Regions from separate parts of the Actinoallomurus sp. NPDC050550 genome, predicted to be linked through region 1. Evidence: riboswitches for the same ligand, from Rfam matches in the RefSeq annotation. Region 1 holds a riboswitch; each other region holds the start of a gene.
What was found. A riboswitch is a leader RNA that binds a small molecule or an ion and turns the genes downstream of it on or off. The one in region 1 is predicted to bind cyclic di-AMP.

Region 2: another riboswitch for cyclic di-AMP. It lies ahead of AB0I04_RS02480 (NlpC/P60 family protein); the one in region 1 lies ahead of AB0I04_RS00650 (NlpC/P60 family protein).
Region 3: another riboswitch for cyclic di-AMP. It lies ahead of AB0I04_RS30400 (NlpC/P60 family protein); the one in region 1 lies ahead of AB0I04_RS00650 (NlpC/P60 family protein).

The regions. Positions count from the first base shown of each region.
Region 1 covers NZ_JBFAJC010000001.1:126,599-136,945, reverse strand. The annotation lists gene AB0I04_RS00660 (hypothetical protein) at 11-1,387, shown strand; cyclic di-AMP (ydaO/yuaA leader) riboswitch at 1,662-1,811, shown strand; gene AB0I04_RS00655 (CHAP domain-containing protein) at 1,810-2,796, shown strand; cyclic di-AMP (ydaO/yuaA leader) riboswitch at 3,027-3,192, shown strand; gene AB0I04_RS00650 (NlpC/P60 family protein) at 3,197-4,324, shown strand; gene AB0I04_RS00645 (class II 3-deoxy-7-phosphoheptulonate synthase) at 4,596-5,936, opposite strand; gene AB0I04_RS00640 (hypothetical protein) at 6,113-7,441, shown strand; partial or broken gene tnpA (IS200/IS605 family transposase) at 7,581-7,818, opposite strand; gene AB0I04_RS00630 (DegT/DnrJ/EryC1/StrS family aminotransferase) at 8,340-9,464, opposite strand; gene AB0I04_RS00625 (M50 family metallopeptidase) at 9,592-10,329, shown strand; gene AB0I04_RS00620 (hypothetical protein) at 10,333-10,347, opposite strand, start outside.
Region 2 covers NZ_JBFAJC010000002.1:34,838-45,184, forward strand. The annotation lists gene AB0I04_RS02440 (c-type cytochrome) at 1-577, shown strand, start outside; gene AB0I04_RS02445 (Rieske 2Fe-2S domain-containing protein) at 570-1,667, shown strand; gene AB0I04_RS02450 (ubiquinol-cytochrome c reductase cytochrome b subunit) at 1,717-3,369, shown strand; gene AB0I04_RS02455 (Lrp/AsnC ligand binding domain-containing protein) at 3,491-3,778, opposite strand; gene AB0I04_RS02460 (rhomboid family intramembrane serine protease) at 3,886-4,635, opposite strand; gene AB0I04_RS02465 (DEDD exonuclease domain-containing protein) at 4,644-6,395, opposite strand; gene AB0I04_RS02470 (NYN domain-containing protein) at 6,665-7,909, shown strand; gene AB0I04_RS02475 (hypothetical protein) at 8,132-8,323, shown strand; cyclic di-AMP (ydaO/yuaA leader) riboswitch at 8,509-8,640, shown strand; gene AB0I04_RS02480 (NlpC/P60 family protein) at 8,698-9,708, shown strand; gene AB0I04_RS02485 (NlpC/P60 family protein) at 9,743-10,347, shown strand, end outside.
Region 3 covers NZ_JBFAJC010000025.1:60,557-70,903, forward strand. The annotation lists gene AB0I04_RS30380 (dihydrodipicolinate synthase family protein) at 1-263, shown strand, start outside; gene AB0I04_RS30385 (sugar phosphate isomerase/epimerase family protein) at 329-1,138, shown strand; gene AB0I04_RS30390 (PQQ-dependent sugar dehydrogenase) at 1,303-3,375, shown strand; gene AB0I04_RS30395 (hypothetical protein) at 3,499-4,533, shown strand; gene AB0I04_RS30400 (NlpC/P60 family protein) at 4,600-5,625, opposite strand; cyclic di-AMP (ydaO/yuaA leader) riboswitch at 5,634-5,771, opposite strand; gene AB0I04_RS30405 (AbrB family transcriptional regulator) at 5,929-7,110, opposite strand; gene AB0I04_RS30410 (permease) at 7,344-8,528, opposite strand; gene AB0I04_RS30415 (alpha/beta fold hydrolase) at 8,674-9,453, opposite strand; gene AB0I04_RS30420 (MFS transporter) at 9,474-10,347, opposite strand, start outside.

The sequences.
Region 1 (10,347 bases):
AAGGAGAGATGTGACAACCCTGCGCACCCTGTCCCTGTCCGTCCTGGCCGCGGCGACCGCCGTGGTCACGATGGCCGGCCCCGCCCTCGCCTGCCCACCCGGCGGCGACGACGAGAACCAGACGACCCAGCCCGCCGTCCAGCAGGACGTGATCGCACATCAGATCCACGCCGCCCCGCTGCCGCCCTCCAGCGCCGTGAAGGGAGTACGCCTCGCGGCCACCCTCCCCGACGCCAAGGGCGCGATCTCCCTCGGCTTCCTGACGTACGGGCACCGGAAGGTGATGTACGTCTCCGGGCAGTTCGGCCTGAAGACCTATGACGTCACCGACCCGGCCGCGCCGAAGGCGCTCGGGACGCTGTCCATGCCGGGCATGTGGGAGACGGAGGACACCGAGGCCGACCCGCACCGCAAGCTGGTCTTCATGGCGCGCGACCCGCGCGCCTTCAACGGCAACACGCACACCGGCGAGTCCGGCGTCTACATCGTGAGCCTGGCCGACCCCGCCAAGCCGGTACAGCTCGCGTACGAGAAGATCCCCGCCGGGCACACGACGAGCTGCGTCGACGACTGCCGGTACCTCTGGACGGGCGGCCCGGCCAAGGCCGACTGGATGCCCGCCGACTGGGGCGGCCGCCCGGTCTGGGTCACCGACGTACGGGACCCGCGGCATCCGCGCACGTTCCCCCAGCCGATCGAACTGGGCCGCAACGACGGGACCACGGACTACGTCCACGACATCCAGGTGGACGCGGCCGGGGTGACGTGGGCGTCCGGACGCGGCGGCGTGCGCGGCTACTGGACCGAGGGGCGGCACTGGGATCCCGTCCAGCGGACCGTACGCGTGGCCCGCGCCTGGGACCCGGTGCCGTACGCGGGCGGCGGCATCAGCGAGGCGGCGGCGCCGTCCAAGTTCATGCACAACTCGTTCCGGCCCGTCGGCTCGACCGCCCACGAGGCGCCGGGCGGCGGCGACCTCGTCTACGCCACCGAGGAGGCGTTCAACCCCGGCTGCGCCGACGACGGCCGGCTCGTGATCGCCTCGCTGCACGGCTCGTACGGAGGTGAGGGCTGGCGGTCGACTCCGGACAAGCCCTTCCGCCTGCGTACGGTCGGCACCTGGAGCGTGGCGGGCCAGGAGGGCAGCCGGACGGACACCGACGACTGCTCGGCCCACTACTTCTCCGTGCACCACGACGTCCTCGTCCAGTCCTTCTACTCGCAGGGCACCCGCTTCCTCGACGTGCGGGACCCGGCGCATCCGAAGCAGGTGGCCTACTTCCGGCCCGCGGACGCAATGTCGTGGGCGCCGTACTGGCACGACGGATACGTCTACGTCGCGGACAACACCCGCGGGATCGACATCCTGCACCCCGACTTCCACTGAGGAAGCGTCGGCCTGAGTGCCGTGTTCGTCACTTTTTCCGGGTGGCGAGCACGGCACTCGGCTTTTCTCGACGCCGTCGCACGGCGCCCTCGAATGGCTGCGCCGCACGTGAGAGCACCTTTTCAGGCGTTACCCGGTCGGCGGGCGGCACACGCAGCTACGCTCGGTGAGCAAGTGATGCCAGACTTTCGTTTCCGAACGCGTTGCCGTAGTTGCGAGAGTTCGGCTAGATTTCGCCGAGATCGGGCTGTGACCAACCTCCAACCAGGGGGTTGCAGGCCGACCGCCTAATCCCGTCGACGCAGCCAGCGGCGCGGGAGCCGGGGACCCATCTGTCCCTCGGGGTGAATCCGTCACGCACGGTAGGGCTCCTCTCTGGTCCGAACCCGTCAGCTAACCCGGTAGGCGGCCTAAGGGGAGATATGGATTCGATAGGTCAGAAACTGCTAGAGGTCGCCAAGAGCCAGCTCGGCTACCACGAGAAAGCCGACGGTTACACGAAGTTCGGCGACTGGTACGGCAAGCATGTCGACAAGGACTCCTCCTACACCGACGCTCCTTGGTGTGACATGTTCCTCGCGTGGGCGGCCAACAAGGCCGGCGTCGAGGACTGGACCGGGCAGTTCGCCTCCACTCCCGACCACGCCGAGTGGTTCAAGAAGCACCACGCCTGGGGCCACAAGGCCGAGCCCGGCGCGATCGTCTTCTTCTCCTGGTCGGGTGGCAAGAGCATCGGCGACATCGAGCACGTCGGCATCGTCGAGCGCGTCGACGGCCACACGCTGCACACGATCGAGGCCAACCACAACAACGCGCTGCTGCGCGCCACCCGGGACATCAGCCAGGTCGTCGGGTTCGGCTACCCCTCCAAGGTGAAGGTGAAGGCCGCCCCCGCGCAGACGGTCCAGACCGACCAGAAGTACGCTCCCAAGCACGCCGCGCCCACGCCCGCGGTCAAGGAGATCGGCCAGGACACCCCGGCCCAGGTCGACACGCACACGGTCGCGTCGCACGACCCGGCGCCCGCGCCGACCTCCCTGCCGGACCAGCAGGCCGCCCTCACCGGGCTGCTCGCCGTCGTCCTGTTCGGCACGGTGGCCCTGGCCGTCGGCAAGTCGAAGGTCAAGGTGCCCGTCGCGGCGCCGAACGTCCGGGTCCGCAAGCGCGGCAAGCACCACCGCATGCCGGTCGAGCTGCCCGCCGAGGTCAGCGTGGCCGACCTGGATGCCGCCGACGCCGGCACCATGGTCATGCCCGTCCTGTCCGCCGAGGCCGCCGCGATGGCCGAGGACAAGGAGTTCTGGGGCAAGATCTCCGAGCTGGAGGAGGACGTCGAGCTGGCGTTCTGGAACACCCTGCACGCGGCGGTGGCCCAGAACAGCTCCGAGTCCGAGTCCGTCCTCTCCTGAGCGAGCGCGTCCGAACGTCACGCCGGTCCCCGTTTCCTCCCGATCCGGAGGGGCGGGGACCGCGTGCGTCTAGGCGCAAAGGACCAGCCTCCGCATCACCCAGAGTGACCATCCTCCGATCCCCCGGGCCATCTCCGCATGTTCCCGTTGGCCGCCCCGTCACTATCCGTTAATCTCCAGCGAGTCGTCACCGGCCGAGAGACGGCCGGACCGCCGAATCGCCCGTCGCGTCAGCCGACGCGCCGGGGAACCGGGGACCCACTCGCGAAGCCACGGGGCAGCTCCGCGCCTTCGCATCCGGGGTGAATCCGCGCCCGTCACCGACGGTGCGCGGTAGGGCTTCTCTTCCGTCCGAACCCGTCAGCTAACCCGGTAGGCGGCTTGAGGAGAGGAGCACTGGATGGCGTCATCGCACCCTGCGGACAGTCGCGATCCCCATCATCCCGGGAAGGGCACGGCCCGCCGTACGGCCGCCGTGACCCCCACGCACGACCCTCAGAAGGCCACAGGCCGTCACACGGCCGCTGCGGCCTCCGCACCGGACCCGCGCCGCCCCTCGAAGACCACAGCCCGCCGTACGGCCGCCGCGGCCTTGGCCCTCGTCGTCGCCGGGTTCGCGTCGCCCGCACTGGCGGACACCGCCCGGCCCGATGCCCGCATCGACGCGCTCCGCCAGCGCGCCGACCAGCTGAACAACCAGCTGGAGCAGCTCACCGAGCAGTACAACGGCCTCAAGGTACGCCTGGGGCAGGCCCAGCGGGCGGCCGTCGTCGCCGGCCAGACCTCGGCCCGGGCCGCACAGGCGCTCAAGGCCATCCAGCACAAGGTCGGCCGGTTCGTCGCGATGCGCTACATGAGCGGCAGCAACGACGACACCCCCGCCCTCCTCGCCGCCTCCGACCCGCGCGCCGTCCTCGACCGGGCCGCCACCCTGCACTACTTCACGCAGCAGGACGACACCGAGATCCGGCAGCTGACCCAGGCCATCCAGAACGCCCAGTGGACCGGCCAGGACGCCCGGGAACGCGCCGCGCAGGCGGCCCGGCTCAGGGTCCAGCTCGCCCAGCAGCGCGCGGCCATCAAGCACGACCTGGAGAAGGTCCGCAAGCCGCTGCTGCGCGACGCCGTCGAGCGCGCCGGCAAGGGCGAGAAGGTGCCCCCCATCCCCGGCGGCCCCGGCAAGGCGGTCGGCGCCGTACGGGCCGCGCTGTCGCAGCTCGGCGTGCCGTACGTCTGGGGCGGCGCGGCGCCCGGCCGGGGATTCGACTGCTCCGGCCTGACCATGTGGGCCTACAAGCAGGTCGGCGTCAACCTGCCGCACTACGGCGGCGACCAGTGGAACGCCGGCGTCCACGTCTCCCGGGACCAGCTCGAGCCCGGCGACCTGGTGTTCTTCTACTCCGACATCCACCACATGGGGATGTACATCGGCGACGGGAAGTTCATCCACGCGCCGCACACCGGCGACCGCGTCCGCGTCGCGGACCTGTCGACCCGCCCGTTCGCCGGCGCCGTCCGCGTCGTATGACGGCCGCCGCCCCTCGGGGCGGGGCGCTCGCGTCTCAGGCGGTCACTTCCCGATGCGGTGGACCCGTGCGACCGTACGGCCCTGGACCGATCGCTTCCGCTACCTCGCGATGCGGAGGGTCGCTGGTGACCGTACGGCCCTGGACCGATCGCTCCCACTACCTCGCGATACGGAGGGTCGCTGGTGACCGTACGGCCCCGGACGGATCGCTTCCGCTACCTCGCGATGCGGAGGGTCTCGGCGGCCGTACGATCCGGGCGGATCAGTCGCGCTACTTCCCGATGCGGTACATCTCGGCGACCATGAACGCGAGGTCGAGCGCCTGGCCGCGGTTGAGCCGGGGGTCGCAGGCGGTCTCGTACCGCTGGTGGAGGTCGTCCTCGACGATGTCGTGGCCGCCGCCGACGCACTCGGTGACGTCGTCGCCGGTGAACTCGATGTGCACGCCGCCCGGGTGGGTGCCGAGCGCCCGGTGCACCTCGAAGAAGCCGGCGACCTCGTCCATCACGTCGTCGAACCGGCGGGTCTTGTACCCGCTCTCCGCCTCGAAGGTGTTGCCGTGCATCGGGTCGCAGATCCAGGCGACCTGGGCACCGCTCGCGGTGACCTTCTCCACCAGGGCGGGGAGGTGGTCGCGGATCCGTTCGGCGCCCATGCGGGTGACGAACGTGAGCCGCCCGGGCTCCCGGTCGGGGTCGAGCAGGTCGATGAGCGCGAGGGCGTCCTCGGCGGTCGTGGTCGGCCCGAGCTTCACGCCGATGGGGTTGCGGATGTGGCGCATGAAGTCCACGTGCGCGCCGTCGAGCTGCCGGGTGCGCTCGCCGATCCACAGGAAGTGCGCGGAGACGTCGTACGGCAGCCCGGACCGCGAGTCGATGCGGGTCAGGGCGCGTTCGTAGTCCAGCAGGAGCGCTTCGTGGCTGGAGTAGACCTCGACCCGGTGGAACTCCTCCGGGTCCGCTCCGCAGGCGTGCATGAACGCCAGTGCCCGGTCGATCTCCCCGGCCAGCCGTTCGTACCGCTGGCCGGCAGGGCTCTCGGCGACGAAGTCGTGGTTCCAGGCGTGGACCTGGCGCAGGTCGGCGTAGCCGCCCTGGGTGAAGGCGCGGGTGAGGTTCAGCGTCACGGCCGCGGCGTGGTAGGCGCGCAGGAGGCGCTCCGGGTTCGGCACCCGGGCCTCCGGGGTGAAGTCGAACCCGTTGACCATGTCGCCCCGGTAGGCGGGCAGCTCGACGCCGTCGCGCACCTCGACCGGCTTGGAACGCGGCTTGGCGAACTGGCCCGCCATCCGGCCGATCTTGACGACCGGGACGCTCCCGGCGTAGGTCAGCACGACGGCCATCTGCAGCAGGGTCTTCAGCTTGTTGCGCACGTCGTCGGCGGTCGCGCCGGAGAACGTCTCGGCACAGTCGCCGCCCTGCAGCACGAACGCCTCACCGCGCGCCACGGCACCCAGGTGTGCCTTGAGCTGATCGCACTCGCCCGCGAACACCAGCGGCGGGAGCTTGGACAGCTGGTCCGCGACGTCGCGGACGCGCGTGGAGTCGGGCCAGTCGGGCTGCTGCGCGGCCGGAAGATCGCGCCATGAATCGAGGAGGTCCACGAGACCCAAGGGTATCGAGCAGGCGACAAGCCCGGGTCATACAACCTGCGTATTCCCCCCTGCTTCGTCCATCTCTCCCCCACTATGACGAGCTCGGTGCCACGCGACCGCCGCGTCGGCCGCCACGAAACTCTGCGATGATGGGCCGATCCCGCAGATCGCCGACGACGCATGAGGTTCTGACAATGAGCACGAACAGCCGCGCCTATGACATCTGGCTCCGCAAGCCGGAGGAGGCCCAGCAGCTCCTCGAGCAGAAGCGAGCGGATCTCGACGGCGACGGTCTGTCCCTGCTGTCCTGGCTTGTCCTCACCAATGAGCGTGACGACCGGAAGGCCGAGCAGATCGCCGGGCAGGCCATCGCGGCCGGCGGTGACACGCGGTTCGCGACGGCGGCGCTGGCCGAGGTCTACAAGTGGCGTGGCGACTACGGCCGGGCCTCGCAGATCGTCCGGCAGGCGCGCGAGAAGTACCCGACGATCCCGTGGTACGCCCTGACGCTGGCCGACGTCCTCAAGGACGGCGGGTGGGTCGACGACGCCGAGACGCTCCTCGAGTCGGTGGTCAACGACTCCCAGCTGCGGCGGCACGCGCTCAAGCGCCTGTCGAAGTGGGCGGTGGACCGCGGTGACAAGCCGCGCGCGCTGAAGTACCAGACGGAGCTGATCGCGCTCGCCCCCGACTACCTGGTGTACGCCTCGGACTACACCCTTCTCGCCTCGCTCCGGCTGGAGGCCGGCGACCCGGCGGGCGCCCGCGACATCCTGCAGACCGGCGCGTCGATCTACGCGCGCAACCAGCAGATCCGGCAGATGCTGCACCAGCACTTCGGCGAGACGCCGCCGGAGAAGGCGCCGAACATCCCGCCGGTCGACGAGCGCGCGGTCGGCGCCCGCCGCGTCCCGATCAAGACCAAGATGATCACGCTGCGCACCGGCATCCTCCCGATCATCCAGGAGGCCACGCAGGGCATGCTGCAGCCGGACGACATCCTCGCGCTGTCGGAGAGCCCGGCGTCGGCCGGCCAGGGCCGCATGATCCCGCTGGAGCTGATCACGCCGGAGGGCATGGCCAAGCAGCTGAGCAAGTTCGTCGGCAAGATCGGCCCGCTGCACAGCCCGGCGGGCATGCAGGGCGCGATCCTCGAGGCGGGCCGGACGAAGGTCATCCTGGGCGCCGCCGCGGGCGCGGCCGGCAAGCTGGTGGGCAAGCGCGGCTGGTTCTACCGTGTCGCGGGCCCCGGCGCGGCGATGATCGACGACGTGGCGGCGGCGCTTCCGCCGCACGACCACCACCTGCTGTTCGGCCCGGGCCGCCCGGACAAGCTGTCCGAGGACCTGTCCGCGGCGCTCGGCTGCCACGTCTGCGTCGTCGACGCCAACCACCTCACCGGCGCGTGGGTCGTCGGGGCGTCCAAGGGCGTCGACCGCAAGTGGGTCGAGAACGTCCTGTCCGACAACCCGGCCGGCAACGAGGACGAGCAGACCCCGATCGTCCTCATCCGCAAGGGTTAGGTCAGAGATAGCAGGAATTGATGTACGGCCCCAGCACCTGCTGGTGCTGGGGCCTAAGCTCATCCGCAAGATGTCAACGACTCGGCCCTGAAGGAACCGGGGCTAGGGCGCGAGCGTGCTTTCCCCGCACGTGATCGCCTCAGGTGGGTCGCTGCTGGTTTTCGATGTATTGGCGGATGGCGGTGAGGGGTGCTCCTCCACAGCTGCCTGCGAAGTAGGAGCCGGGCCAGAAGTGGCCGTCCCACGGGTAGCGGCGGACGTGGGTGCTGTATTCCTTGCGGAGCAGTCGGGCGGAGACGCCTTTGAGGGAGGTGACCGGTTTGGACGGCTGGACTTTCGGGGCGGGAGTGCACGAGCAGGTGAACGTGGTCGCCTTCGCTGCCTCTCCCGGAAGATGTCCCCACGTGATGGTCTCCGGTCGGCAGATCGTCCGCGACGGCCGCCACCTCCTCATCGGCGACGTCCCCCGAGCCTTGACGGCCGCTATCAGCGGCCTGACCGACTGATCTCGCTCGGATTTTCGAATCATCGAGCAGAGCGTCGGCCACGATCGATACGCTCAGTACGCGTCTCGTCACGTAGCGGCAACTAGGGTGAGCGATCCAGTGGAGAAGCTGGAGAAGTGTCAGTTCGGGCATCGGGCCCGGCTGGCTCCCTCTCCCGCCCAGGAGCGTCTGTACCTCTACACGGCGGGCGCCCCGGAGTCCTCCTCGCTACTGAAGAACTTCATCGCCTTCCTGGGCAGCGCCAACGCGCGCGCCGAGCTCAGCATCCGGGGCTATCCCCCTGCATCGACCGGAACGGCAACCGCAACGCGCTGTGCATCCAGTGAGGAGCCGTCGGCCTACCGGTGGGCGGCGACGACTGCGCGTCCAGTCAACGTGCTGATACTCCCGGCCTACCGGTGGGCGGCGGCGATGGCCTCGCGGGCGGCGTGCGCGACCTGTTCCATGTGCCAGGTCGACAGGCCCTGGTGGACCGGGAGCGCGAGCATCTCGTGGCGCAGCGGCTCCAGCTCGGCGAACCGGTGGCGGTCCAGGAGCGGGTGCGGCACCGGCCAGATCTCGATGGAACGGACGCCGCGCTTCTGCAGCTCGGCGATGGTCCGGTCGCGCTGCGGGACGCGTACGGGGTAGTAGAGGGGCGCGACGCCGTCGGGCAGCCCGCGGAACCGCGGTGGGCAGACCTCGGGCAGGGCGTTCAGCAGGATCTGGTAGTTGCGGCGCCGGTGCTCCCGGATCTTCTCGCCGTCCGCGCCGTGCACGGCCCACTCGGTCATGCGGGTGGACTTGGAGGCGGCGACCTCCAGGTCGGCGACCTCGAGGTTCCACTCGCCGATGACCGTCTCGGTGAGGGTGCCCTCCTCCACCGCCTGCTCGGCCTTGCTGACCTTGCGGAACACCTTCGTGGCGGGGGCCCGCAGCACGCCGGCGCGGGACTGGGCCGCCCATCCCATGCCCTGGGAGGCGACCGAGCGGGCCATGCGCTTCCACGGCGGCCGGCCCTCGGCGTCGATGTGGCCACCCCGGATGAGCACCGCGCCGCCGTCCGGGACGCCCAGGGACTTGCGCGGGCAGAAGATGGCCGCGTCACCGCGCGAGCCGATGGCGGCGCCGCCGTCGTAGGAGAACAGCGCGTGCGCGGCGTCCTCGATGACGCGGGTGCCCTGCGGCATCGGCGGCATCGGGAAGCCGTAGTAGGAGATCAGGTAGGTGGCGTGGCACTGCTGCGCCACCTTGAACAGGTCCTCCACGTCCACCTCGAGCGTGGGCAGCACCCGGTAGAACACGACCTCGATGCCCGCCAGCCGGGCCGCCTCGACCTCCGAGCCGCAGTGGTAGGCGGGCATCGCCATCCGGTGGCCCGGCCCGAGGCCGAGGGCCTTCAGCGCCAGCCAGATCGCGCCGCGCCCGAGGTGGGTCAGCGTCAGCCCGGGCGAGTCGAACGGGAACTGCATGGACCGCCGGGTGACCAGCGCGGCCGGCTCCATCGGGGGATAAACGCTCATCAACGGGTCGCTCATAGATCCCCTACCCTACTGGGCACCCCGGAGGAGAATACGGGTTCGCCCGATTCGGAAACCCGGCCGCGGTGCGGCGCGTCGTACCCGGTACGGGCGGGTGAGCAGCCCATTGAGGAGAGGTGACGCATTGGACACGGCAACGATCGGTGGCGTGTGGCACGAGGTCGTCGGCACGCAGCCGCACCCGCCGTGGTGGCTGGTCGCCGTCACGGGCGGGGCGGCGCTCGTGGCGGTGTCCATCCGCTCGGTCTGGCACCTCCTCCGTAACGTCGTGACGATCGCGCACGAGGGCGGGCACGCGTTCGCCGCGCTGGTCACGGGCCGGCAGCTGCAGGGCATCCGGCTGCACTCCGACACCTCGGGCGTGACGGTGTCCCGCGGCAAGCCGCACGGACCGGGCATGATCGTCACCGCGTTCGCCGGGTACGTCACGCCACCGCTGCTCGGCCTGGGCGCGGCCGCCCTGCTGGCCGTGGGGCACATCACGGCCCTGCTGTGGGCGAGCATCGTCCTGCTCGCCGCGGTCCTCCTCATGGTCCGCAACGCGTACGGCGTGGTGTCCGTCGTCACGACCGGCGCGGTCGTCTTCGCCGTGTCGTGGTTCGGAACGGCCACCGTGCAGGCGGCGTTCGCCTACGCGTTCACCTGGTTCCTGCTGCTCGCGGGGGCGCGGCCCGTCGTGGAGCTGCAGAGCAAGCGCTCCCGGGGCCGCGCGCCCGACTCGGACGCCGACCAGTTGGCCCGCCTGACCGGGATGCCCGGCCTGTTGTGGGTGTTCGGCTTCGGCGTGGTCGCCGTGGCCGCGCTCCTGGCCGGCGGGTCCTGGCTGCTGCCGGACACGATGCCGCAGCTGCCGAGCTGGTGACGGTTACTTCCGGGTGAT
Region 2 (10,347 bases), on a different contig from region 1:
TCTCGGCGTCGGCGCGGCCTCGGTCGACTTCCAGGTCAGCACCGGCCGGATGCCGGCCATGAACCTCGGCGCGCAGATTCCGCGTAAGAAGCCGGTCTTCAACGAGGAGCAGACGCGTCAGCTCGCCGCGTACATCGCCTCTCTCGGCGGCGGCCCCGAGGTCCCGTCGAAGGACCAGGTCAACCCGGACACCGGCGATGCGGCCATGGGCGGGAGGCTCTTCCGGGCCAACTGCGCGCAGTGTCACAACTTCGCCGGTTCGGGCGGCGCGCTGACCGGAGGCAAGTACGCTCCGCCGCTGACCAAGGCGACGCCCCAGCAGATCTACGAGGCCATGCTCACCGGTCCGCAGGCGATGCCGGTCTTCAACGACACGACGCTGACGCCCGAGCAGAAGCGCGCCATCATCGCGTACGTCACCCAGACCCGCGCCGAGCCCAACCCGGGCGGCAACGGCCTCGGCCGCGTCGGCCCGGTGGCCGAAGGCCTCGTCGGCTGGCTGGTCGGACTCGGACTGATCATCATCGCGGCCATGTGGATCACCGCCAGGAAGCCCAAGAAGAAGCACAATGTCTGATACCAACGACACCCACGGCGCGCCCTCCGAAGAGGAGGAGCGCACGCCCAAGCGCGTCATCGGCACGCCGCCGCAGGTGCAGAACCATGACCTGCTGCCGTCCGCGGAGACGGGCGGGGAGAGCGGCCACGACCAGTACGTGCTCGACCCGGCCAAGGCGCGCAGGGCCGAGCGCACGGTCGCGTTCTTCTTCACGCTGACGTTCCTCGCGGGCGTCGCGTTCATCGTCTTCTACGCCGTCTGGCCGGGCCACGTCGGCAACGACGACATCGACCGCGCGATGCACTCGAACTACGCGCTGGGCACCGCGCTGACGGTGATCTTCCTCGGCCTCGCGGTCGGCATGACGATCTGGGTCCGTCATCTGATGACGACCAAGGAGATCATCCAGGAGCGGCACGAGCTGTCCTCCCCGCAGGAGGACCGGCAGGTCTTCAACCAGTACTTCATGGAGGGCACCGAGGAGAGCGGCCTCACCAAGCGGCCGCTCCTGCGGCGCACCCTGCTGCTGGCCTCCGCCCCGCTGGGCCTGATCCCGGTGATCCTGCTGCGCGACATGGGCCCGCTCCCGGAGAAGAAGCTCCGCCACACCATGTGGAAGAAGGGCACCCGGCTCATCGTCGACGGCACCGGCCAGCCGCTGAAGCCGTCCGACTTCAACTCGCCGGGCGGCATCATCACCGTCATCCCGGAAGTCCCCAAGGACAAGGATCACCCGGACGGCGAGCCCACTCTCGACGAGCTGGCCAAGGCCACGGTCGTGCTGATCAACGTCCCGGAGGACCAGCTCAAGGTCAAGAAGGGCCGGGAGAACTGGAACGTCGGCGGGATCATCGCCTACTCCAAGATCTGCACGCACGTCGGCTGCCCGGCCGCGCTGTACGAGCAGACGACGCACCACATCCTGTGCCCGTGTCACCAGTCGACCTTCGACGCGCTCGACGCCGCTAAGGTGATCTTCGGCCCGGCGGCCCGGCCGCTGCCGCAGCTGCCCATCGGCGTCGACTCCGAGGGCTATCTGATCGCGACGAGTGACTTCCACGAGCCGGTCGGACCCAGCTTCTGGGAGCGGGGGAGGCCCAAGGCATGACAACACTCATCGGCGACCGACTCGGTGAGCGAGGATCGGTGAGCGACCAATGACGACACAGGCACCCCCGAAGGCGGTCGACGCCCCAATCGGCTGGCTCGACGAGCGCTTCGGCACCGTGGGATTCCTCCGCGGCAAGATGAAGAAGGTCTTCCCCGACCACTGGTCGTTCATGCTGGGGGAGATCGCGCTCTACTCCTTCATCATCCTGCTGGCGACCGGCACGTTCCTGACGCTGTGGTTCAAGCCCAGCATGTCGGAGGTCGTGTACCAGGGTCACTACATGAAGCTGTACGGCGTCAAGATGAGCGAGGCGTACAGCTCGACGCTGAACATCAGCTTCGACGTTCGCGGCGGTCTGCTCATGCGGCAGATCCACCACTGGGCCGCGGTCATGTTCGTGGCCTCGCTCACGGTGCACATGCTGCGCGTCTTCTTCACCGGCGCGTACCGCAAGCCGCGTGAGGTCAACTGGCTGATCGGCCTGGGTCTGTTCACCCTCGCCCTGCTGGAGGGTCTGTTCGGCTACTCGCTGCCGGACGACCTGCTGTCCGGCACGGGTCTGCGGATCACCCAGGGCGTCCTGCAGTCGATCCCGCTGGTCGGCACGTACCTGTTCTACTTCGCGTTCGGCGGCGACTTCCCCGGCCACGACTTCATCCCGCGCCTCTACACGGTGCACGTGCTGCTGATCCCCGGCATCCTGCTGGCGCTGGTCGGCGCGCACTTCATGATCCTGTGGCACCAGGGGCACACGCAGTTCCCCGGCAAGAACCGCGAGGAGAAGAGCGTCCTCGGCAAGCCGTTCTACCCGGTGTTCATGATCAAGGCTGGTGCCTTCTTCATGTTCACCTTCATGGTCATCGCGCTGCTCGGGACGTTCGCCCAGATCAACCCGATCTGGCTGTTCGGCCCGTACACGCCCGACTCGATCACGGCGGGCTCACAGCCGGACTTCTACATGGGCTTCCTCGAGGGCGCGCTGCGCATCATGCCCAACTGGGAGACCAACCTGTGGGGTCACACGGTCTCGTGGAACGTCCTCGTTCCCGCGCTCGTGCCGCTGGGCCTGATCATGACCGGCGCGGCGCTGTGGCCGTTCATCGAGCAGTGGGCGACCGGTGACAAGCGGATCCACCACATCGCCGACCGTCCGCGCAACGCCCCGTTCCGTACGGCCGTGGGCATGACCGCGGTCACGTTCTACGGGCTGCTGTGGCTGGGCGGCGGCAACGACGTCATCGCCGACAAGTTCCACGTGTCCCTGTACGCGACGACGTGGTTCTTCCGGTTCGCGGTCTTCATCGGGCCCACCATCGCGTTCTTCGTCACCAAGCGGCTCTGCCTGGGTCTGCAGCGCAAGGACGCGGACATCGCGCACCACGGCGTGGAGTCCGGCATCATCAAGCGGCTGCCGAGTGGCGAGTTCATCGAGGTGCACGAGCCGGCCGGCGAGGAGCAGAGGGCCGTCCTCACGGGCAAGGTCCCGCTGCCCGAGCTGACGCTGGAGGAAGAGGACGAGAACGGCGTACCGGCGCCGTCGGCGCGCAGCCCGCTGGGCAAGCTGCGCAAGGGCCTCAACCGCGCCCTCACCGAGGACGAGGTGTCCGTCAACGGCCACGACGAGGGTCACGACGACGCGGGTTCGCACCACGACGCAGAGGTCGAGCCCGGCGACAGCAAGGCGATCAGCCGCCACTGACGGTCGCCGTCCCACGTGATCGGCCCGCCACCCAGGATCCGGGTGGCGGGCCGATTCGCGTTAGCGACAGGGGCGGCCTGGGGTACGTTCGCCGACGTCCCAGGGCCAGGGGAGGCGGTCGTCAGTCCGCGTCGGGCAGGCCGAGCGCGAAGGCGGCCTCCAGGTCGTGCTGGGAGTACGTGCGGAAGGCGATGTGGGTCTCGGTGTGCGTCACGCCGGAGACCTTGTTGAGGGCGCCGGGGATGACGTCCGCGATCTGCTCGTACTGGCGCACGCGCACGAGCGCGACCAGGTCGAACTCACCGGTCACGGAGTAGACCTCGCTCACTCCGTCGAGCCCGGCGATGGTCTCGGCGACCTCCGGGATGCGCGAGACGTCGGCCTTGATGAGCACGATGGCGGTGATCACGGAATGCCTCCTGCGGTGGTTGCGCGCGGCGTGGTGTCGCCCCGTCGCACAGACTAGTGGAGGCCGTTCGACGCGATCATGGGCGGGCGTATGCGCCGCCGATGGAACTATTGCCAGCTGAGGGCGGCCGACTTGCGGGCGACGGTGCCGCGCCGGACGAGCAGGCCGACGATCATTCCGGCGACGAAGCCGTAGATGTGCGCGACGTACGCGGTCTGGCTCTGGCTGTCGCCGAGGCTGAGCCACTGGAATACGAAGAACTGGGCGAGCAGCGCCCACGAGGGCAGCCGGAACGGGAAGATCGACAGGATCAGCGCGATCGTCCGCGACCGGGGGTAGAGCACCAGGTGCGAGCCGAGCACCCCGGCGATGGCGCCGGACGCCCCGACGAGCGGGGTGTACGAGTCGGGGTAGGTGATCGCGAAGCCGTACGCCGCGATGTAGCCGACGAGGAGATAGAAGACCAGGAACCGGAGCCGTCCGAGACGGTCCTCGGTCGCCGCGCCGAAGATGAACAGGTAGACCATGTTGCCGAGGATGTGGGCGACGCCGCCGTGCAGGAACATCGACGACAGCGCCGACAGCCACGGCCGCTTGTGGTACGGCTTCGGGTGGCAGGCCGCGGCGACCTCCTCCGGCACCGGGTTCGCCCGGTCGGAGAGCAGCTCGTTCGGGACCGCGCCGTACTTCAGCAGAAACGTCACCTGCGCGCACTTGCGCTGCTCCACGCTCTGGTCGTGGTGCCCGATCGAGGCGATCGGCGACAGCAGGAAGACGACGACGTTGGCGGCGATCAGGAAGTAGGTGACCAGGGGCGCGCGCCGCGTCGGCTGGTTGTCGTACAGCGGCAGCGCCACACCTGCTCCTATCGCATCGGCCGACCGGCGCGGTCAACCTTACGGGAATCGGGGCCCTGAACGGCATTTTCGATCCACCGGCGGACGCTTTCGGCGCCGTGGGGCGGGCAGGTCCATGTGCCGTCGACCTCGACCAGGCGCACGCCCGGGGAATCCAGCCAGCGCAGGACGCACTCCATCTCCTCGGCGGAGGCCCGTGGGGTCGCCCCGATGCCGGGGCGGACGGTCTCGGCGGTGGCGACGAGCGCCTCGACGTACGGGACGGGGTGGGCGTTCGGCGGGACGGTGCCGGCGGCCGCGAGCCGGCCGTGGCGGACGACGTGCAGCTCCCAGCCGCCGTCGAAGGCCGGGCGGGCCGCGACCAGCTGTGCGAGCCCGGCCAGGGCCGACAGGCGCTGGCAGCGGGCGGCGCCGCGGACGAAGGCGGCCAGCCGGTCGCGCTGGACGGCGGCCTCCTCGTAACGCAGCTCGGCGGAGAGCCGGTCGATGCGGGCCCGCGCGGCGGCGACGACCGGCCGGACGTCGCCCTCCAGGATCGTGCGGGCGAGGGACGCGTGCCGCACGTACTCCTCCGGCGGCTGGCGGCCCTCGCACGGCGCGCCGCAGCGCCCGAGCTCGCCCAGCGCACAGGTCGCGGCGCGGCCGCTCTCGATGAGCCGCAGGGTGAGCCGCTGGGTGCACTGGCGGAGGGGGACGGCGTCGTGCACGGCGGCGCGCGCCTCCTCGGCCGTGCGGACGCTGCCGAACGGGCCGAGGTAGGTGGCGCCGTCGTCGCGCACCTCCCGGACGATGGACAGCCGGGAGAACACCTCGGCGGTGAGCTTCAGCCAGACCGCCCGCTCCGGGTGGCGCGACCGCCGGTTGTAGCGCGGCTTGTGCGCCGCGATGAGCCGCAGCTCGCGGACCTCCGCCTCGAGCGGGCTGGCGCACACGATGGTCCGGACCCGGTCGGCGATCCCGATCATCTCGCGGACGTGGCGGCGGGTCTCCGACGCGGTGAAGTACGAGGTGACGCGGCTGCGCAGCCGGCCGCTCTTGCCGACGTAGAGGACCTCGCCGCGGGCGTCCTCGAAGAGGTAGACGCCGGGTGCGGCGGGCACGCCGTCGGCCAGGTGGCGCTTGCTGCGCTGCTCGGGCGTCGGCGCGCGGGTGAACCCGGTCAGCTCCTCCAGGGTGTCGACGCCGAACGCGCCGGCGCGCTCCAGCAGCCCGTGCAGGACGTCGACGGTGGCCTGCGCGTCTCTGAGTGCGCGGTGGCAGGGCTCGACGGTGGTCCGGAAGAAGCGGGCGAGGGTGGCGAGCTTGCAGTTGGGGACCTCGTCGCGGGTGAGGAGGCGGCGTGCGAGGTCGGCGGTGTCCACGACCGCCGGCGTCGGCCAGGGACGCTCCTGCGCGGCGCAGGCGGCCTTCAGGAAGCCGATGTCGAACGGCGCGTTGTGCGCGACCAGCACGGTGCCCCTGGCGAACTCCAGGAACGAGGGCAGGACCTCGCCGATCGGGGGAGCGGCCACCACCATCTGCTGCGTGATGCCGGTGATCACCGAGATGAACGGGGGGATCGGCATCCCCGGGTCGACCAGCGTGGCGAACTCGCCGACGACCTCGCCGCCGCACACCTTGACCGCGCCGATCTCGGTGATCGCGTCCTCCTTGGCCGAGCCCCCGGTGGTCTCGAGGTCGACGACGACGAAGGTGACGCCGGCCAAGGGGGTGCCGAGGTCATCGAGGGTGCCCTGCACGGCAGGGCCGACGGAGGCCATGGCGGCACCGTACGCGCGGCGACCGACAAACCCCTCGACGGACCGGTGCCGGATACTGCGGGGTATTCGTCGAGGGGATTGCGGACCGAAGGTCGCCGGGGCGTCTACGCTGGGCAGCGACGGCGACACGGAGCCCGGTGCACGCGTCCCGCACCAGCCCCACCCGCTCGACTCGTGAGGAGTAGATCATCGACACCGGCCCGGGCGAACACCTCGATCAGCCGCTCCCCGAAGCGGTCCGGCAGCGCGTCGTCGAGGCCGCGGCCGACGTGATCGGCGCGCTCCGGCCCGACGAGATACCCCTACCGCTCCGGCGCGTCGCCCGGTTCGAGCCGCGCCGCCGGGCCCGGCTCGCCGCCACCCTCATCGCGACCCAGCTCGAGGACGACACCGCCTTCCGCGAGCGCGTCGCCGACGTCGTACGAGAGAGCGAACCCGTGCTGGGCGAGGCGATCCTGGCGGGGACGGTGCCCCCGGCCGCCGACCCCGTCACCGTCGCCGCCCTCGCCTACCTACTCCGCCCTGCCGGCTGGGCGGAGCGGGTCGATACCGCGCGCCGCGACCTCGAGCAGTCGGCGACGGCGGCCGAGGAGGCGAAGGTCATCCGGCAGGTGGCCGAGCTGCGCGAGCAGATCGCCGCCGCGAAGGCCACCCGCTCCGAGGAGGCCGACCGGCTCCGCGCGGAGCTGCGCGACCTCCGCGGCGAGAACGCCGAGCTCCGCAAACGCCTGCACGAAGCCCGGGGCAAGGCCAAACGCGAGCACGCGCGCGCGGAGGACCTCGACCGCCGCCTCGGCGAGGAGCGCACGGCCGCGTCCGTCGCGGCGGCCACCGCCGAGGCCGAGCTGCGCCGGCTGCGCAGCCGCCTGTCCCACGCCGAGTCGTCCGCGGAGAACGCCCGGCGCGCCGCCCGGGAGGGCCGCAACGTCGACGAGGCCCGGCTGCGCGTCCTCCTGGACGCCCTCACCGACGCCGCCAAGGGCCTCCGCGACGAGATCGCGCTGCCTCCCGGCATCACCCGGCCCGCCGACAGCGTCGGGGGCATCACGCCGACCCGCCCCGGGCACCGCACACTGCCCGGGCGCGCCCTCGCCGACAGCGACCCCGCACTCCTCGACCAGCTGCTCACCCTCCCGCAGGTCCACCTCATCGTCGACGGATACAACGTCACCAAGACCGGCTACGGCGACCTGCCACTGGCCGACCAGCGGACCCGCCTGGTGTCGGGCCTGGGCGTGCTGCACGCCCAGACCAAGGCGGAGGTGACGTGCGTGTTCGACGGCGCGGAGCTGAACGCCCCGGTCGCCGTCCAGGCGCCCCGCGGCGTCCGCGTGCTGTTCAGCGCGCCGGGCCAGACCGCCGACGAGCTCATCGCCCAGCTCGTACGCGCGGAGCCCAGCGGGCGCGCCGTCGTGGTCATCTCCTCCGACCAGGAGGTCTGCGACTCCGCCCGGCGGGCCGACGCCCGGCCGGCTCCCTCATCCCTCCTCCTGCGCCGCCTCGGCCGCACCTGACGGCCTTTCGGTTCCTCGGTCAGCCTCGTTGCCTCGGCCGCCCGCTCCGCTCGCTGCGTCGTCCTCGCTGTGCCTTCTGGTCGCTCGGTCCTCCTCACTCGCTACGCGGGTGGCCTCGTGCCTCGGCCGCCCACTCCGCTCGCTGCGTCGTCCTCGCTCCGGGCCCTTTTGTCGGTGGGTCCTCTTAACGTCTCGTCATGACGAAGACACGAGGAGGAATTCGTGCTCATCGACTGCGAGAAGTGTGAGGTACGCAACGTCGGCTGCGACGATTGCGTCGTTTCCGCCATGCCGCTGATCCCGGCGTCGGGCCTGAAGATCGGGCCGCTGGAACGTCGGGCGCTGGGAGTTCTCGCCGCCGAGGGGCTCGTCCCGCCCCTGCGGATGACGATCTCCATCGACCGCGCATCGTGACGATTCGCGCGCACAGTGTTGCGTGAATGATATGAATTGCTAGAATTCCAGGAGAAGCGGTTGTTACCAGCGTGAGACTTGACTAGTCTCACGCGCTGAGCCGCTCGCTGGTTCGTCGCCCCCCAGGCGACGGCGACGGCCACCGCCGAGTCGTCACGTTCGGTGAGGTCGCCCGTAGTTCGGGCGCCAGCCTCTCACCGACACGACGAGCCGGGGAACCAGGTTTCCGGGGTGAATCGGAGCGCCACACGCTCCGTAGGGCGCCTTCCACGCCCGAATCCGTCAGCTAACCCGGTAGGCGGTCAGTGGGAGAGGGGCGTGCCGCAATCGTGGCAACACAGCGCAGTGCCGACGGCTCAGCCGTCGGATGGTCGGTGAGTGGCGGCATCGGCGGTCGCGTCCTGGCCACCCTGTGCATCGCCGCTTCGGCGGCCCTGGTTCTGCCCGTCGGCACGGCGGAGGCGAAGCCGAAGCAGACGCTGAGCCAGGCGAAGGCCAAGCTGACCAAGCTGAACTCACAGGCCGACCAGCAGGACAACGTCTACAACAAGGCCAAGTCCCAGTGGGAGGCGGCCGACAAGCGACTCAAGGCGCTGAACGCCTCGGTCAAGCAGCAGCGGCAGTCCTGGGCGGACCTGCGGGTCCGCGTCGCGCAGATGGCCGCGTCGCAGTACAAGAACGGCGGGAACGACGCGGACATCCCCACCCTGGTGTCGGCCAAGGACCCACAGTCCGTCCTCGACCAGATGTCGGCGTTCGCGCAGGTGTCGAAGAACCGCTCCACCGAGCTCACCCAGTTCCTGAACGCCGCGCAACTGCTGCAGCGGCAGGAGTCGCAGGCCAAGCAGGCCGAGACCGATCTGGCGCAGAAGAAGAACGCCGCACTCGCCGGCAAGAAGAACATCGAGAAGACGATCGAGCAGCAGAAGGCCCTGATCAAGAAGCTGGGCCCCGCTGCCGACACCGGTGGCGGCGGTGACGACAGCGGTCCGATGCCGAGCAACTGCGGCGGCGGCTACACGGGATCGGCGACCGGCAAGGCGCGCACCGTGCTGGTGTGGGCCTACAGCAAGTGCGGCACCCCGTACCTCTACGGCGGCAATGGCCCGCGCTACGACTGCTCCGGCTTCACGATGGCGGCCTACGCTGCGGCCGGTGTGAGCATCCCGCGCGTCGTCCCCGACCAGTACAACGCGACCAGCCGGGTCTCGCGGGCCAACCTGTCGCCCGGCGACCTGGTCTTCTTCGACAACCTCGGGCACGTCGGCATCTACGTCGGCGGCGGCAAGTTCATCCACTCGCCGCACACCGGGTCGTGGGTGAAGATCGACAGCCTGAGCAACGTCTGGTACAGCTCGCACTACGTCGGCGCGGGCGCGCTCTAAGGACACGATCACCATGGCCAAGGAGCGTACGATCATGTCCAGAACCGCGCGATGGTCCGTCACGACCGCCGGGTTCATCGCCGCCGCCGGGCTGTCCCTGCCCGCCGTTCCGGCGCACGCCGACCCCGCCTCCTCACTGGGCGGGGCGAAGAAGCAGCTGGCGAAGCTCAACGACCAGGTCGACCAGCTCGGCAACCAGTACAACAAGACCAAGGCGGACTACAAGGCCGCTCAGGGCCGGGTCAACGCCCTGGCCAAGTCGGTGCAGGCCGAGCGCAAGACGTTCCAGGCGCTGCGGCTGCGGGTCGCCCAGCTGGCCGTCGACGCCTACAAGACCGGGGACAACGGCTCGATCCCCCAGCTGCTCGGCTCGAAGGACCCGGACGCCGTGCTCTCGCAGATGTCGGCGTTCACGCAGATCGCGCACAACCGTTCGGCGGAGTTCCAGCAGTACCTCGCCTCCGCCCAGCGGCTGGAGCGGGAGCAGGCGCTGCGCGTGCAGGCGGCCCAGCAGCTCAAGACGAAGAAGACCCAGCTCGAGCAGCAGAAGTCGCAGGCCGACGCGGCCGTCAAGAAGCAGCTGAAACTGATCGCCAAGCTCGGCGGCAACATCGACCCCGGCAGCTCCAAGGAGAACTG
Region 3 (10,347 bases), on a different contig from region 1:
GGATCTTCGCGCCGACCGTGCCGCTGGCCCGGCACATCTTCGCGACCCCGACGTACTACTACAAGACCGGCGTGGTGTTCCTCGCCTGGCTGGCCGGGCACCAGGCGCACTTCCGGATGGTCGGCGGCCTGGAGAGCGCCCGGTCCGTCCCGCACCTGGTCCGGCTGTTCGAGCTGGCCGACCAGGCCGGGCTGCTGCCCGACCCGGAGCTCGCCGTGGCCCGCATGCGCGCATGGCTCACCGTCCAGGGGGTGCCGTCATGAGCGAGCGGAGCGAGCGAATCGAAAAGCACAGCGTGCCTGGCCACTCCTCCGACGAAGGAGGTCGTATGAGCCTCGACCGCTTCAGTCTCAACCAGTGGACGACGCGGTACTGGCCACTTCCGGACCTCGTCGCGGGTTGCGTCGCCGCCGGGGTCACCGGCGTCGGGCTCTGGCGCGAACCGGCCGCCGAGTACGGCCTGGCCCGTACGGCCAGGTTGGTCCGCGACGCCGGGCTGACCGTCACGTCGCTGTGCCGTGGCGGGTTCTTCCAGCTCCCGGACGCGATCGCCGACAACCGGCAGGCCATTGAGGAGGCCGCCGAGCTGGGCGCGCCCTCTCTCGCGCTGGTGAGCGGCGGGCTGCCCGAGGGCTCCCGGGACCTCGACGGCGCGCGGGCGCGGGTGGCCGAGGCGCTCGCCGAGCTCGCCCCGTACGCCGGGCGGTACGGCGTGCGGCTGGCGCTCGAGCCGCTGCATCCCATGTACTGCTCCGACCGGTGCGTGGTGTCGACCCTCGACCAGGCCCTCGACCTCGCCGCGTCGCATCCCGCCGACCAGGTCGGCGTCATGGTCGACACCTATCACCTGTGGTGGGACCCGGGCGCGTACGCCGCCATCGCGCGGGCCGGGGCGGAGGACCGGATCGCGCTGTTCCAGGTCGCCGACTGGGTCACCCCGCTGCCCGAGGGCGTCCTGACCGGGCGCGGCATGCTCGGGGACGGCTGCGTCGAACTGCGCCGGTTCCGTATGGCCGTGGACGAGGCCGGCTACACGGGGCCGATCGAAGTGGAGATCTTCAACGAGGGGCTGTGGGCGATGCCCGGAACCGACGCCCTGTCCCTCTGCCTCGACCGCTTCGCCGAGCACGTCACCTGACATTCTTCGACCTCGCGCGTCACCGCATCCTCCGTCCGAACCGCCCCAGACCCCCCGGAGGAAACATCGGATCTCTGACCCTTGACGCTCGATCCAACCTCATCTACGTTCGGGAAAGCGCTTCCAGAAAGCGCTTTCAGTCCCACGACCCCATGGGTGGCAGGATGACGAAGCTCAGATGGTGCCTTCTGACCGTCGTCGCTGTTCTCGCGGCCCTCATCATGCCGCAGACAGCAGCGCAAGCCGATGATCTACAACCCGTCAAAGACCCGATCCCCGAACGCCCGATAACCTCCGACCTGGGCCTGGTCCTCCAGGAGTACGCCCAGTTCCCGAAGTCCGACCCGGTCCCCGCGCCCGTCGACCCCCGCCTGATGCGCACGAACCGGATCAACTACATCGGTGAGGTTCCGGACGGCTCCGGCCGCATGTACGTGCCGGACCTCAACGGCAACATGTACATCGTCCGGAACGGCCAGCCGCACGTCTACCTCGACGTCAAGGCGGCCTTCCAACCGTACTTCTTCTCCGGGCGCGGCCTGGGCCAGGGCTTCGGCATCGTCGCCTTCGACCCTGATTTCAAGAAGAACGGCAAGTTCTACACCGTCCACAGCGAGCTGGCCTCCAGCACGACGAAGGTGCCGGACCTGACGCCGCAGCCGAACACCATCTACCACGGTGTCATCGACGAGTGGACGGCCGACGACCCGTCGGCGGACACCTTCCACGGCACTCACCGGGAGGTCCTCCGGCTCGGCTTCGCCGGACAGATCCACGGCATCCAGGAGATCGGGTTCAACCCGAACGCCCGGCCGGGGTCGAAGGACTACGGCAAGCTGTACGTCGCCGCCGGTGACGGCGGGCAGGGCCAGGCCGCGGGCAACAACGACCCGCAGAACCTCGGGGTTCCGCAGGGCAAGCTCCTGCGCATCGACCCGCACGGCAACAACAGCGCCAACGGCAAGTACGGCATCCCGGCCGACAACCCGTTCGTCGGCAAGCCCGGCGACCTCGGCGAGATCTACGCCTACGGCTTCCGCGACCCGCACCGCTTCGGCTGGGACACCGGCGGCAGCCACCAGCTGTTCCTCGGCCACATCGGTGAGCACACCATCGAGGGCGTCTGGGACATCCGGGCCGGCGACAACGCCGGCTGGCCGAACCGCGAGGGCCCGTTCAGCTTCGTGAAGAACGACCGCTGCGACCTGTACACGCTGCCCGCGGACGACGCGAAGTACGGCTACGACTACCCGGTGGCCGCCTACGACCACGACCCGCCGGCCGGCTGGAACTGCTCCAGCGACATCGGCAAGGCGATCTCCGGCGGCTACGTCTACCGCGGCCACAAGCTGCCCGAGCTGTACGGCAAGTACATCTTCGGCGACCTGGTCGACGGCAGCGTCTACTACACCGAGCAGAGCCAGATGCGCCGCGGCGGGCCGCGGGCACCGATCCACCAGCTGCAGACGTTCGACACGAACGGCAACCGGCTGACGATGCAGCAGTTCGCCGGCGACAAGCGGGTCGACCTCCGCTTCGGCCGCGACAGCCACGGCGAGCTCTACATGCTTTCCAAGGCGAACGGCAAGATCTGGAAGGTCGTCGGCACGCGTCACTTCGCCTCGGGTCCGGTCGGCCACACCCACGTGGGCGGCACGGCGGGCGCCAAGAACTGGGCGCCGGTCACCCCGTCGAAGTGGAAGTTCGAGGGCAACCAGGTGATCCTGGCCGAGGCCGGCGTGCAGCGGCCCGGCCCGCGCCGCCCGTTCGAGTACGCGGTCCTCACCAAGGGCCCGAAGTTCGGCACGGAGCGGATCGACGCGGACGTGCGGATCGACACCCCGACGGACATCAGCAACCGCGATGTGATCATCGTGTTCGGCTACCAATCGGACACGCAGTTCTACTACGCGCATCTGTCGCAGAGCAACGACATCTACCCGCACAACGGGATCTTCGTTGTGAACAACGCCGACCGGCTGCGGATCGAGGACCAGTGGGATCCGCTGCGGTCGCGCGGCGCCGATCCGTCGATCACCGACATGAACTGGCACCACGTGACGATCATCCGGCACGTGGACACCGGTGAGATCGCGGTGTACCTCGATCACTCGAAGAACCCGCGGATGACGGCGGTCGACAAGACCTTCGCGTCCGGTCGGGTCGGGTTCGGGTCGTTCGACAACATCGGCCGGGTCCGCAACTTCCAGGTCACCGGCACTGCGGTAGGCGACTGATCCCGGGCTCGGGCCGCCGTCCGTCCGGTCCGGCGGCGGACGCGGCCCGGGCCCCACTGCCTCCCGGCGGTCACCGCCTCAGAGCGGTGGCCGCCGGGACTCCATACGCACGTGGAGGGAACGATGACAGATCTCAGCGAGGCGGCGGTCGCCCGCCGCCGGCGGCCCGTACGATCCCGGCGCCTCGGCGCGGCCCTCGTGGCCGCCGTACTGTGCGCGCCGCTCACCGCGGCCGCGAGCGCGGCCCAGGCGGACGCCGGCACGACGTCGGCCCTGGCCCGGGGCCACCACGGAGACGGGAAGGTGCTGCCGAGCCTGCGCCCGAACCTGGTCGCCTACTACGACTTCGAGCACCCCGTACGGGGCAACCCCGCGCAGGAGCGCGACCAGGGGTCGTCCGGTACGACCATCAACCTGATCAACGGTGGCGGCGCCATGCGGGTCCGGGACAGCGCCTACCCCGGCGCCGGGCACGCGCTCCAGACCCAGCAGATCAACCCCACGACGTTCGGCAATGACGACTGGAAGGGCGGGATCTACTCCACGACCGGAGTGCCGACCCTCCACGCGTTCAACCACACCACGGCGATCTCGATCATGGGCTGGTTCAAGACGACCGGTCCGAACCCGAGCCCCAACACCAACACCCCGGACCCGTCGGACTACTTCGGCGCCGTCGCGCTGACGGGTGTGCTCAGCGGAGACTCGCAGGGCCACAACGTACGAGGTCTGCTCGAGATCATCGACGTGTCGGGGACCAAGCGCCTGGTCGCCCTCGGCCGTCGCGTCGACGGCAGCAGCTCTCAGACGTTCGCCGCGAACGAGGACTGGCACAGCATCCTGCCGATCGGCAAGTGGGTCTTCCTCGCCGCGTCGTTCGACTACGACCACGGCACCATGAAGCTGTACAAGAACGGCAAGCCGATCGACGGCTTCTACGTGCTGTCGGGCGACCCCTGGGGGGTCGGAACACCCGGCACGCACTACACCTCCGCGACCGACCCGCGCGGCATAAAGATCGGCGGGGGCTACCCGCAGAACACGCAGGAGGACAACCCCTGCAACTGCCGGTTCGACAGCCTGATGTACCTCAATCGGGTCGTCACCGACAAGGAGGTCTGGCAGCAGTACAGCCGGGCCGTCTCAGGCCGGCACTGACCACCATCCCCCGCCAGAACCGCGCGGTGAGCCTTCCCCCGAGGGCTCACCGCGCGGTTTGCGTCGTCAGGGACGGCCGAAGCCGACGAGATGACCCTGCCAGTAGCCGGCGACCGAGCTGATCATCACGTTCTCGCCCGTGCGGGGAGCGTGGATGAAGCGGCCGCTGTCGACCATCATCCCGACGTGCCCCAGCCCGTCGAGGAAGATGAGGTCGCCGGGCTGCACGTCGCTCTGCGCGACGTGGTGGACCGCGTTGTACTGGTCGGGGACGACCCGGGGGATGCTGACCCCGGCCGCCCGCCAGGACATCATCGTGAGACCGGAGCAGTCGTACCCCTCCGGGCCGGTGCCACCGGAGATGTAGGGCTTGCCGAGCTGCGCGTAGGCGTAGTTCAGGGCCGCGCGTGCCGAGCCGGACGCCGGACCGGTGTACGAACCGCCGATCTTGCCCTTCGGAGCGGTAGTGGCCTGGCCGAGCTTCTTCAGGAGGGCCTTCTGCTTGGCGATGGCCTGGTTGACCGCGGTCTTCTGCGCCTTGAGCTTCGCGACCTTCTGCTGGACCTCCTGGGTCGTGCCCTGCGCCTCGGCCTGGTCACGGCGGAGCCGCTGGGTCGACGCGAGGAACGCGGTGAGCTCCTGACCACGGCTGCTGGCCAGGTGCGTGAAGGTCGACATCTGGTCGAGCGCCGCGTCCGGGTTCTTGGAGGCCAGGACGGCGGTGGCCGGGTCGGACGTGCCGGTCTTGTACTGGTCGGCGGCGAGCTGCACGACCCGCCCGTGCAGTTGGTTGTACCGGACCTGCTCGGCCGCTGTCTCGGCGTTGACCGACTTGAGCCGCTTCTTGGCGGCGTCGAGCTCGGTCTGCGCCTTGTTGCACTGGTCAACGATCTTGTCGACCTTCGCGTTGAGCTTGTCCAGCTCCTTCTGCGCGGAGGCCGCCGACGGCTTGGCGGGCGCGGCGTGCGCGGTGCCGACCGTCGTCAGTGAGACCGCCACCGTGAGCGACACGGCCGCGCAGGCGCGGAGCGATCGCCGCATCCGCGAGCGCTCGGTGGCGCGCGCGTTCGTCAGGGGGTGGGAAGGCGCCACAGAAGTCCTACTCCTCTCCTTGCCGCCTTCCGGGTCAGCGATCGAGGCTCGGGCCGGAGCCACCCTGCCGGAACCTCATCGGTTCTGGACGCGCCTCGACGACTGTGGATTCCCGGGTTCCCAAGGGGATTCGGCGGACGGCTGTGCTTCCTGTGAAGCCGGGGGCAGCCGGGCTTTCCGTAGTTTAGAGGTGATCAGGCGCCTTTTGCCAATCAATGTTTCGTTAACCTTTTGCGACGTTGACGTTCATTGACCGGCCGCTACGGACAATGTGCCGCCCGTATGCCGGGTGAATAGGGAACGTCAACGGACGTTCGAGGGCGTCTCGTCCGGCGGAGCGCATCGCCGGCTCCGGGTGAACGACAGGCGGACCAGCACGGGCGCCAGCGTGACGACGGCGAAGAGCCGCATGCTCTGCACGCTCGATACCAGTCCGACGTCGGCGTTGGTCGCGACCGAGGTGGCGAGGACCGCGTTGATCCCGCCGGGCGTTGTCGCGAGGTAGGCGTCGGCGTACGACAGGTTCGTCAGGCGGGCCAGCAGCCACGCGAGTACGGCCGAGACGAGGCTGATGACGACCGTTCCGCCCACCATCCAGGGGAGGAGCCGGCGCGCGTGCCGGAGGGAGTCCCGGCGGAACCGCAGCCCGATCTCCAGACCGATGCAGGTGAACACGAGCGTCTGCAGCAGCCCGGCCGGCCGGAATCCATGGACCGCTCCGGAGAAGGTCGCCACGACGGTCACCAACATCGGACCGAGCACCATCGGCGCCGGCAGCCGCAGGCGCCGCCCCACCTGGACGCCCAGGACCGCCACGGCGCACAGCACCAGGAGCCCGGCCGGCTGATGGGCCCCGGCCACCAAATGCAGCATCTGCGGGCTGACCGGCGAGTGCGGCTCGGCCGACCCGGCGCCCCCGTGCAGCAGGGGCCCGGACAGGGGGACGACCACCGGGGCGGTCACCGCGATCATGGCGACCCGGGAGTACTGGGCGATCGCGACGAGCCGGGTGTCGGCCCCGAGCTCGTCCGCGGCGGCCAGCATGGCCGCCGCGCCGCCCGGCACCGTGGCCAGCGTCGCCGTCGGCCGGTCGAGCAGACCGGTCCGCTCGATCCGCCGGGCGATCCCCACGCTGAGCAGGACCGTCACGACGGTCACGACGGTGAGCGGGAGCATCGCCGGCGCGGCCGCCCGCAGCGCCGCCGGCTGGATGTAGCCGCCCATCAACACTCCGGCCATGGCCTGGGATATGCGGTACGCCGGGCGCGGGAAGGTGGCGGTGACCAGCCCGGACAGCGCGAGGACCATGCCCACGAGCAGCCCGGCGAGCATGTACGGCCCCGGCACCCCCGCCGCGTGCGCTCCCGCGCCGGCCAGGAAGGCGGTGACGACGACGGCGCACCAGCTCCAGGCCGACAGCGGGCGTCTCACCCGGGCGTTCGGCGAGCCGGCCGTTCCGGACGGCCGGGCCCGTACCTTCCCCATAGACACCACATGGTCACTGTGTCCGTCGACGCGGCCGGTGATGGTTATGGCGGCGAACGCAATGGCCAATGAAGATGTCGCTCTAGGCCAAGGCCAGCCCGCTTACACCGTGTTCCGTCTCAAAACCGTGCGGCGTTACGACGCTTATTCGACGGTAAATGTCCCTATCTCGGTTGTCGCGAGGTTCGGGCCTCTTGGTGTGTTGCGTCCCGACGCGGGAAGGTGAGGCGCGCTCACTGGTGACGGTCATGGGCCGCATGGCCCTGGTCGTGGCCGGCGTGCTCGGTGTCGGGGGAGCCGCCCATCATCTTCAGCATCGGGATGCCGCCGGTCCGGACGAAGCGGGTCAGCAGGACGGCGGTGAGGACGAGGAAGGCGATGTTGAGCCAGGTCGTGTAGTTCCAGGACACGCCCGCCTCCATCACGACCGCATGGCGCTTGCCGGGAATGAGGCCGGTCACGCCGAAGATCAGCTCGACGAGAAAGCCGGCGATCACCATGGCCGCGTAGAAGGTGCCGGTGATGAACAGGGCCATCCGGGTGCCGTAGTACTTCCGGTAGATCACGATGATCGGCAGGATGATCAGGTCGGCGAAGATGAACGCGACGACACCGCCGAAGCTGATGCCGCCGTTCCACAGCACCGCGGCCAGCGGGACGTTGCCGATCGAGCACACGAAGCTGATCACCGCGACGAGCGGTCCGACCAGTGGTCCCCAGATCTTCGCGGCGAGCGGGTGGTCGACGAGGAAGAAGTGCTGCCAGAACGAGTCGGGCACCCACGCCGCGATCGCCCCCGCGATCAGCAGCCCGATGACGAGGTCGCGCAGGATCGCCGCCCACTCCATGACGAACACGTGCGCCACCGACGTGAAACCCTCGCCGGACAGGAGCCGCTGCCAGAACGAGCCCTGCCGCTGGACGGACATGTCCATCGCCGCGTGGCCCTCCATCGAGCCGGCGACGCCGCGTTCGGCCTGCTCACGGGCTGCGCGCAGCAGCCGTTCGCGCAGGAACAGCCGGAACAGCACCGCCAGGACCACGATCATGATCGGTCCGCCGATGAACTCGGCGGCGGTGAACCGCCAGCCCATGAGCAACGCCAGGATGATGCCGAGCTCGATCACGAGGTTGGTCGAGGCGATCTCGAACGTCATCGCCGCGACGAAGCTCGCGCCCTTGCGGAACAGCGAGCGTGCCAGCGCGACCGCCGCGTACGAGCACGACGACGACGCGACGCCCAGACCGGTGGAGATCGCGAGCGTACGAGGCCGCCCGTCGCCGAGCAGCCGCACGACCGTCGACCGCCGCACCACCGCCTGGACGATCGCCGACAGCAGGAATCCCAGAATCAACGCCCAGAGGATCTCCCAGGTCATCGACCCGGCGATCGCCAACGCGTGACCGATCGCTCCCATGCTCGCCCTCTCTCCGTCCGAGGTCACGACTCTCCAGACCCTATACCCGTGGGGGGTTTATCTCCATATAGGGCGCGGCACTGACCGTGATTTCGGACGTACCACGCCTCCGGCCGGATATGCGCGTGGCCTGCCGGGCAGCGGGTCAGCGGTACGGGCTCGACAACAGGAGGGACGCCACGCGTTCCGGGTCGTCGGGCATGGGAACGTGGCCGCAGCCGGGCAGGATGACGTGCCAGGCCGCGGGGAGGATCTCCCGCGCGCGGAGCGCCTGCCGCGGCGGCAGCAACCGGTCGTCGCGGCCCCAGCCGATCGTGACGGGCACGCGCGGCCGCGGATCGGGGGCGAACCGGTAGTGGCGCGTGTAGGGCAGCGTGGCGGGAAGGGCGGCCGACGCCGCGAACGCCTCGGCGGCGGCGCGGGCGTCGGCCGGGGACAGCCGGGCCGGGTGACCGTAGTACGGGCGGAAGAGCAGCAGCCGGACGGCCGCGATGCTCGCGAGCGTGGGCCCGATCGGCCCGGACAGGCGAGCGAGCCCCCTGCTGAGCCGCAGGGACGCCATCGTGGAGCGGATCTCCCGGGTGTTCCAGAAACCGATCGGCGACAGCGCCACCGCCGAGGCGACCTCTCCGGTACGGGCCAGTTCCAAGGCGATCGCGCCGCCGAGGGAGTTGCCCGCGACGTGGGGGCGGTCGAGGCCGAGCGCCCCGATCGCCTCCCGCACCGCGCCGACGTACCCGGCGACGTCGTAGCGCGCGCCGGCCGGCAGCGACGGCGACTCCCCGTGCCCCGGCAGGTCGAGGGCGATCACCTCCCGTTTTTCGGAGAGAAGGTCGCGGACCGGACGCCAGGTCCGGCGATCGAGCCCCACTCCGTGCAGGAGCACGAGCGGCGGGCCCGTGCCGGAACGGTCGTGCGCGAGCATGGGAGTCCTCTCGGGAGGGTTCAGTGAGCGTGTGGCATGCCGGTCGACCGGGGCCTGCCGGGCGGGACGAGCCACAGCGCGAGCACCGCGGCGATCGCGGCCGCGACGGCGAACACCGCGTACGCGTCGGTGAACCCGCCGACCGCGGGGACGGCGGACAGGCCGGCCGCGGCGACCGTGGAGGCGACGGCGACGCCGACGGCGGCGCCCAGCTCGTGGAACGTATTGATCACACCGGAGGCGAGCCCGGCCTCCTCGTGCGTCACGTGGGCCAGCGCGGAGCTCGTCGCGGCGACGAAGACCGGCCCGACTCCCACGGTCGCGATGACGATCCCCGGGAGCAGCCCGGTGAAGACGCTGGCGTGCCCCGAGAGCCCCGTGAGCAGCCCGGTCCCGAGGGCGATCAGGCCGAGGCCGCCGACCGCGACCGGCCGGGTGCCGATCGTGCCGACCAGCCGTCCGCCCAGGTGCGCGCCCAGCCCGGTCCCGAGGGCCGCGGGCAGGAAGAGCAGGCCCGTCTCCAGAGCCCCGATGTGCCGGGCGTGCTGCAGGTACTGCGAGCCGAGGAAGAACATCGAGATCAACAGGCCGGAGGCGACGAGCATCAGGAACGCGCCCGCGGCGACCGGGCGGCGGGCGAGCATGCCCACGTGCATCAGCGGGTGCCGTATGGTCCGTTCGACGAGTGCGAAGACCGCGTAGAGCACGACCGCGGCGGCCAGTGGCACCAGCGTGCCGGTGGCGGACCAGCCGGCGTCACCGGCGTGGATCATCCCGTAGATGAAGGAGGCCGTCGCGGCGGTGACCGTGAGGGCGCCGAGCACGTCGAGCCGCCGCGCGCCGCCGGAGCCCTGGGCGGGGACGGTGGCTGGGAGGGCGGCCAGTACGGCCACG